DNA from 2 places in the Bradyrhizobium sp. USDA 4501 genome. Region 1 is predicted to be linked to the other one. Evidence: riboswitches for the same ligand, from Rfam matches in the RefSeq annotation. Region 1 holds a riboswitch; the other holds the start of a gene.
What was found. A riboswitch is a leader RNA that binds a small molecule or an ion and turns the genes downstream of it on or off. The one in region 1 is predicted to bind glycine.
Positions count from the first base shown of each region.

Region 1 (3,375 bases):
GGCGCTCTTCTCGTCGAGCAGCGACAATCCGCGCACCAGGGTCTTGCGGAACCGCGTCTCTTCCAGCCGCAGCGTCTCCTCGATCAGCTTCTCAGCGCGCACTAAGTCCGGATAAGCCTGGCCCATCTCGCGGACCAGCGCCCAGACCAGCCGATGCATCAGCGGCTCGCTCGCGCCGAGCAGCTGCGCATGGCGCATCGCGCGGCGCATGATCCGGCGCAGCACATAGCCGCGGCCCTCGTTCGACGGCAGCACGCCATCGGCGATCAGGAAAGCCGACGAACGCAGATGGTCCGCGATCACCCGGTACGACGCCACGTTCCGCGCGTTCGGCCCATGGCCGAGCGCCGACGATGCCGCATCGATCAGGTTGCGGAACAGGTCGCTCTCGAACACGCTTTCGACGCCCTGCAAGATCGACGCCATGCGCTCCAGGCCCATGCCGGTATCGATCGAGGGACGCGGCAGCGCCACGCGCTCCTCCTTCGTCACCTGCTCGTACTGCATGAACACCAGGTTCCAGAACTCCAGGAAGCGGTCGCCGTCCTCCTCAGGCGTGCCCGGCGGACCGCCCCAGATGTGCTCGCCGCGATCGATGAAGATTTCGGAGCACGGCCCGCACGGGCCGGTATCGCCCATCGCCCAGAAATTGTCCGAGGTCGCGATCCGTATGATGCGGTCATCCGAGAAGCCGGCGATCTTCTTCCAGTGGCCCGCCGCCTCGTCGTCGTCGTGGTAGACGGTGACGAGCAGCTTGTCCTTCTTCAGCCCGAACTCCTTCGTGATCAGGTTCCAGGCCAGCTCGATCGCGCGCTCCTTGAAGTAATCGCCGAACGAGAAGTTGCCGAGCATCTCGAAGAAGGTGAGATGGCGCGCGGTGTAGCCGACATTGTCGAGGTCGTTGTGCTTGCCGCCGGCGCGCACGCATTTCTGCGCCGTGGTGGCACGCTGATAGGGACGCTTCTCGATCCCGGTGAAGACGTTCTTGAACTGCACCATGCCGGCATTGTTGAACATCAAGGTCGGGTCGTTGCGCGGCACCAGCGGCGACGAGGCCACGATCTCGTGCCCGTTCGCCTTGAAGTAGTTCAGAAATGTCGACCTGATGTCGTTGACGCTGCTCATGTTCATCCAATCGGAAAAAGTGGCCGGCCAGCCGCAAAAAGGCGTCATTTTCCGGCCGAACGCTTTTAGACATTGCCAGCTGCGGTGTCCAGAAACTGTGCAGGCGGATCATGGGCTTGCCGCGGCAGCACAAAGCCCATTGGATAGTTGCTGCAGCTGCGTTGACAGTCTTGGTGGCGCCGTGTTTTCTACCTACCTATACCTAGTCACGTCGGGAGAGACCGGCCTTACCGCCGGCGCCGAAGGAGCAACCGCCCCGGAAACTCTCAGGCAAAAGGACCGCGTGACGTCTGACATCTGGAAAGAGACGCTGGGGTTCGCCCCGATGCGTCCGCCGACGGGATAATACTCTCAGGCACAGCGACAGATGGGGCTTTCTGCAGGTTTCTCAAGGGGAAATAGGTCCCCGGCGGGAACCGCGAGGGCCCTGTGATGCTTGCGCGCGAAACCTCCCCGCTGAAACAGACCCCGCTGCACGCGCTGCACCTTGCGCGGGGCGCCAAGATGGTGCCGTTCGCCGGCTATGACATGCCGGTGCAATACGCGGCTGGCGTGCTGAAGGAGCACCTGCACACCCGCAAGGAAGCCGGCCTGTTCGATGTGTCGCACATGGGCCAGCTCGTGCTGAAGGCCAAATCCGGCAAGGTCGCGGATGCCGCGCTCGCACTGGAAAAACTGGTGCCGCAGGACATCGTCGGCATCGCGCCGGGACGGCAGCGCTACGCGCAATTCACCAATAATGACGGTGGCCTGCTCGACGACCTGATGGTGGCGAATTTCGGCGATCACCTGTTCCTGGTGGTCAACGCCGCTTGCAAGGCCGAGGACGAGGCGCATCTGCGCGCGAATCTCTCCGACGCCTGCGAGATCATCTCGCTGGCCGACCGCGCGCTGATCGCGCTGCAGGGCCCGAAAGCGGAATCGGCGTTGGCGAAACTTTGTGCAGATGTCGGTTCGATGAAATTCATGGATGCCGGTCCGCGCCGGCTCAGTGACGTCGACTGCTTCGTCTCGCGCTCCGGCTATACCGGCGAGGACGGCTTTGAGATTTCCGTGCCCGCAGACAAGGTGGAAGCCCTGGTCACCGCGCTGCTCGACAATCCCGACGTGTTGCCGATCGGGCTCGGCGCGCGCGACAGCCTGCGGCTCGAAGCCGGGCTGTGCCTCTATGGCCATGACATCGACACCACGACGACGCCGGTCGAAGGCGCGCTGGAATGGTCGGTGCAGAAGGTTCGCCGCAGCGGCGGCGCCCGCGCCGGCGGCTTCTCCGGCGCCGACAAAATTCTCGCGCAATTCGCAGATGGCGCTGCGCGCCGACGGGTCGGCCTGAAGCCTGACGGCCGCGCACCGGTGCGCGAAGGCGCCGCGCTGTTCGCCGATGCCGGCTCGACCGAGCAGATCGGCAAGGTGACCTCGGGCGGCTTCGGCCCGAGCCTCAATGCGCCGGTTGCGATGGGCTACCTGCCCACGGCCCTTTCCGCCGTCGGCACCACCGTTTTCGCCGAAGTGCGCGGCCAGCGGCTGCCGCTGAAAGTCGCCGCTACGCCCTTCGTCCCCAATACCTACAAACGCTGAACGCCAAAGGATCGACCCCATGACGACGCTGTACACGTCCGACCACGAATGGCTCCGCATCGAGGGCGACGTCGCCACAATCGGGATCACCGACTATGCGCAGTCGCAGCTCGGCGACGTCGTGTTCGTCGAACTGCCCAAGGTCGGCCGCAGCCTGAAGCAGGCCGAGGCCGCCGCTGTCGTCGAATCCGTCAAGGCCGCCTCCGACGTTTACGCGCCGATCTCCGGCGAGGTGGTCGAGGTCAACGACGCGCTCGCCGCCGAGCCCGCACTGGTCAATTCCGACGCCGGCGGCAAGGCCTGGTTCTTCAAGCTGAAGATTGCCGACAAGGGCGAGCTCGGCGGCCTGATGGACGAGGCCGCCTACGCCGCGCACACCGCCTAAAGGATCACTCCGAGGATCACGTCATGAACGCGCCCTTCAAGCCGATCAACGAAGCCGCCACCGATTTCGTCCGCCGCCACATCGGACCGTCGCCGCGCGACGTCAACGCGATGCTGGAGACGGTCGGCGCCGCGAGCCTGCAGGCGCTGATGAACGAGACGCTGCCGGCGTCGATCCGGCAGAAGGCGCCGCTCGATCTCGGCCGGGCGCTGAGCGAGACCGAGGCGCTCGCGCATATGGGCGAGCTCGCCGCGCAGAACCAGGTGTTCACCTCGCTGATCGGCCAG
Region 1 covers NZ_JBSSEX010000001.1:7,642,792-7,646,166, reverse strand. The annotation lists gene alaS (alanine--tRNA ligase) at 1-1,125, opposite strand, end outside; glycine riboswitch at 1,328-1,416, shown strand; gene gcvT (glycine cleavage system aminomethyltransferase GcvT) at 1,558-2,703, shown strand; gene gcvH (glycine cleavage system protein GcvH) at 2,723-3,088, shown strand; gene gcvP (aminomethyl-transferring glycine dehydrogenase) at 3,112-3,375, shown strand, end outside.

Region 2 (3,375 bases), 170 kb from region 1:
ACCGTCGCGCAGCGTGAACGTGTAGGTCAGCTTGTCGTCGGAAACCTTCCAGTCCGCCATCTGCGGCTGGATCTTGAAATTGGAATCCGTCGCCAGCAGCGTGTCATAGATCATGTAGCCATGATCGCGGGTGATGTAGGCCGTGGTCATGATCGGATCGATGACGCGCAGATCCGAGTGCATCACCGCGGTGATGGTCTTGCCCGCGGCCATCGCCTGCGGCGCGAATGACAATTCCTGCGGCGCGAACGACAGCGCGAGCGCCGTCAACGCGGCCGCTAGCGTGCGGTGTTTCCAACGCGAGATAGGGAACATGCAATCTCTCCTGACGTGTAACTGGTCAAAGCCGGCTTATTCGTTATGCATGTGGTTCGTTATTTAGGCGAACTAACATGCTGTATGGCTTGTGAAATCGAGACTTGCACCAAGCGCCAAGCGCGTCAATCGGTTTCAGGTCGCATCGGACGTACACAAACGAATGAGGCCGCGCGCCAGATTTTGGCTTTACAAAATCGTCGGCTGAGATTTTCGTAACGCGCGCGCGATGCCGGCGCCGTCAGAACAACAAGAGAGAACAACGATGAACCCCGCCAATCTCCCCTTTGATTCCGAAACGATGCTGCAGGGCCTGCGCAGCTGGGTGGAATGCGAAAGCCCGACCTGGGACGCCGCCGCGGTCGAACGCATGCTCGATCTCGCCGCCCGCGAGATGGCGATCATGGGTGCGACGATCGAGCGCATCGCCGGACGCCAGGGCTTCGCGGGCTGCGTCCGCGCCCGTTTTCCCCATCCGAAACAAGGCCAGCCCGGCATCCTGATCGCCGGCCATCTGGACACCGTTCACCCCGTCGGCACCATCGAGAAGCTGAAGTGGCGGCGCGAAGGCAACAAGTGCTTCGGGCCGGGCATCTTCGACATGAAGGGCGGCAACTACCTGTCGATCGAGGCGATCAGGCAATTGGCGCGCGCCTCCTTCACGACCCCGCTGCCGATCACCGTGCTGTTCACCCCCGACGAAGAGGTGGGCACGCCGTCGACGCGCGACATCATCGAGGCGGAAGCCGCGCGCAACAAATATGTGCTGGTGCCGGAGCCCGGCCGTCCGAACAACGGCGTCGTCACCGGCCGCTATGCGATCGCGCGCTTCAACCTGGAAGCCACCGGCAAGCCCAGCCATGCCGGCGCAACGCTGTCTTCCGGCCGCTCCGCGATCCGCGAGATGGCGCGGCAGATCATCGCCATCGACGGCATGACCACCGAGGACTGCACCTTCTCGGTCGGCATCGTGCATGGCGGCCAGTGGGTCAATTGCGTCGCGACGACCTGCACCGGCGAAGCGCTCAGCATGGCCAAGCGCCAGGCCGATCTCGACCGTGGCGTCGAGCGCATGCTGGCACTGTCGGGCACCGCCAACGACGTGACCTTCAAGGTGACGCGCGGCGTCACCCGCCCGGTGTGGGAGCCCGATGCGGGCACCATGGCGCTCTATGAAAAGGCAAAAGGCCTTGCTGCAGCGATGGGTCTCGATCTGCCGCACGGCAGCGCCGGCGGCGGCTCGGACGGCAACTTCACCGGCGCGATGGGCATCCCCACGCTCGACGGCCTCGGCGTTCGCGGCGCCGATGCACATACGCTCAACGAGCACATCGAGGTCGACAGCCTCGCCGAACGCGGCCGCCTGATGGCGGCACTGCTGGCGACGCTGGACTGACATCGATTTGCACTGCACAACACGTTGGCACTGCCGGATCGAAATTTAGCCTTGTCCATTTTTGAGGCTTCGCCTACGGTCCGGCCGTTCAACGCGACGATGCGGGAGAGATCGAAGCGACAACAATCGTGTTGTTGGCTTCGGCGCCGACGGAGCAACCGCCCCGGAAACTCTCAGGCAAAAGGACTGTATCGTCAGGACGATCTGGAGAGAGACGAACATGGCCGCACATCAAGGGCCATGACGTCCACCGAAGGGGATAGTTCGCTTCTGGCCACAGCCCGATGCGGATCAAGCTCTCAGGTACCGTGACATATGGGGCGCCGATGCCGGTTTCACCGGTGGTTCGGCGACTCTAACCCACGGGAGCCTGACGACTATCATGCCACACATCGCGATCATCGGCGCCGGCATCACCGGCGTAACGACGGCCTATGCCCTGCTTGAACGCGGCTACAAGGTGACTGTCCTCGACAGGCATCGCTACGCCGCGATGGAAACCTCGTTCGCCAATGGCGGACAACTCTCCGCCAGCAATGCCGAGGTATGGAACAGCGCCGCGACCATTCTGAAGGGGCTGCGCTGGATGTTGAGAAGCGACGCGCCGCTGCTGATGAACCCGAAGCCGAGCTGGCACAAATATTCCTGGATCGGCGAGTTCGTAGGCCACATCACGCGCTATCGCGGCAACACCATCGAGACCACGAAGCTCGCCATCGAAGCGCGCAAGCATCTGTTCTCGATCGCAGAGCGCGAAAACATCGCCTTCGATCTCGAACGCCGCGGCATCCTGCACGTCTATCACGACAGGGCCGGCTTCGAAGCCGGCCTCAAGGTCAACACGCTGCTGCAGCAAGGCGGGCTCGACCGCCGGCCGGTGACCCCGGACGAGATCCGCGTCATCGAACCCGCGCTGCAGACAACCTGCTATGGCGGCTTCTTCACGCCGTCGGACGCGACCGGCGATATTCACAAATTCACGCGTGGGCTTGCCGACGCCTGCATCCGCCGTGGCGCGAGCTTCGTCCATGAAGCCGACGTCGACACGATCGCACACGGCGATGACGGCTTCCGCATCGGCTGGAACGAAGCTGCTTCACATGATGCTGCGGTCGCGACGCGACAGCAGCTACAGGCGGACGGGATCGTGATTTGCGCCGGCGTGGCGAGCCGCCACTTCGCCAGCCTGCTCAACGACCGCGTCAATGTCTATCCGGTGAAGGGCTATTCGATCACGGTGCAGCTCGATGCGCCGCAAAGCCGGAATGCTCCAACCGTCAGCCTGCTCGATGAGGCTGCGAAGATCGTCACCAGCCGGCTCGGCGCCGACCGCTTCCGCGTCGCCGGCACCGCCGAGTTCAACGGCTTCAACCGCGACATTCGCGCCGATCGCATTCAACCGCTGGTGGACTGGGTGCGGCATCATTTCCCAGAGATCGACACGTCGAAAGTCGTGCCATGGGCGGGCTTGCGCCCGATGATGCCGAACATGATGCCGGTGGTTCGCGCCGGACGGATTCCGGGCGTGTTCTACAATACGGGCCACGGTCATCTCGGCTGGACACTGTCGGCGGCGACGGCGCAGATGGTGGCCCAGGCGATCGACGATTGGCGCGACCTCGACACGCCGCCGATGGCGCCGACGTTCGGTGCCGGGCTCGACG
Region 2 covers NZ_JBSSEX010000001.1:7,809,207-7,812,581, reverse strand. The annotation lists gene ACVWZM_RS36115 (ABC transporter substrate-binding protein) at 1-315, opposite strand, end outside; gene ACVWZM_RS36110 (M20/M25/M40 family metallo-hydrolase) at 581-1,711, shown strand; glycine riboswitch at 1,804-1,910, shown strand; glycine riboswitch at 1,917-2,025, shown strand; gene ACVWZM_RS36105 (D-amino acid dehydrogenase) at 2,094-3,375, shown strand, end outside.
Region 2: it holds a riboswitch for glycine, as region 1 does, so the genes downstream of both, ACVWZM_RS36105 (D-amino acid dehydrogenase) here and gcvT (glycine cleavage system aminomethyltransferase GcvT) in region 1, are expected to answer to the same signal.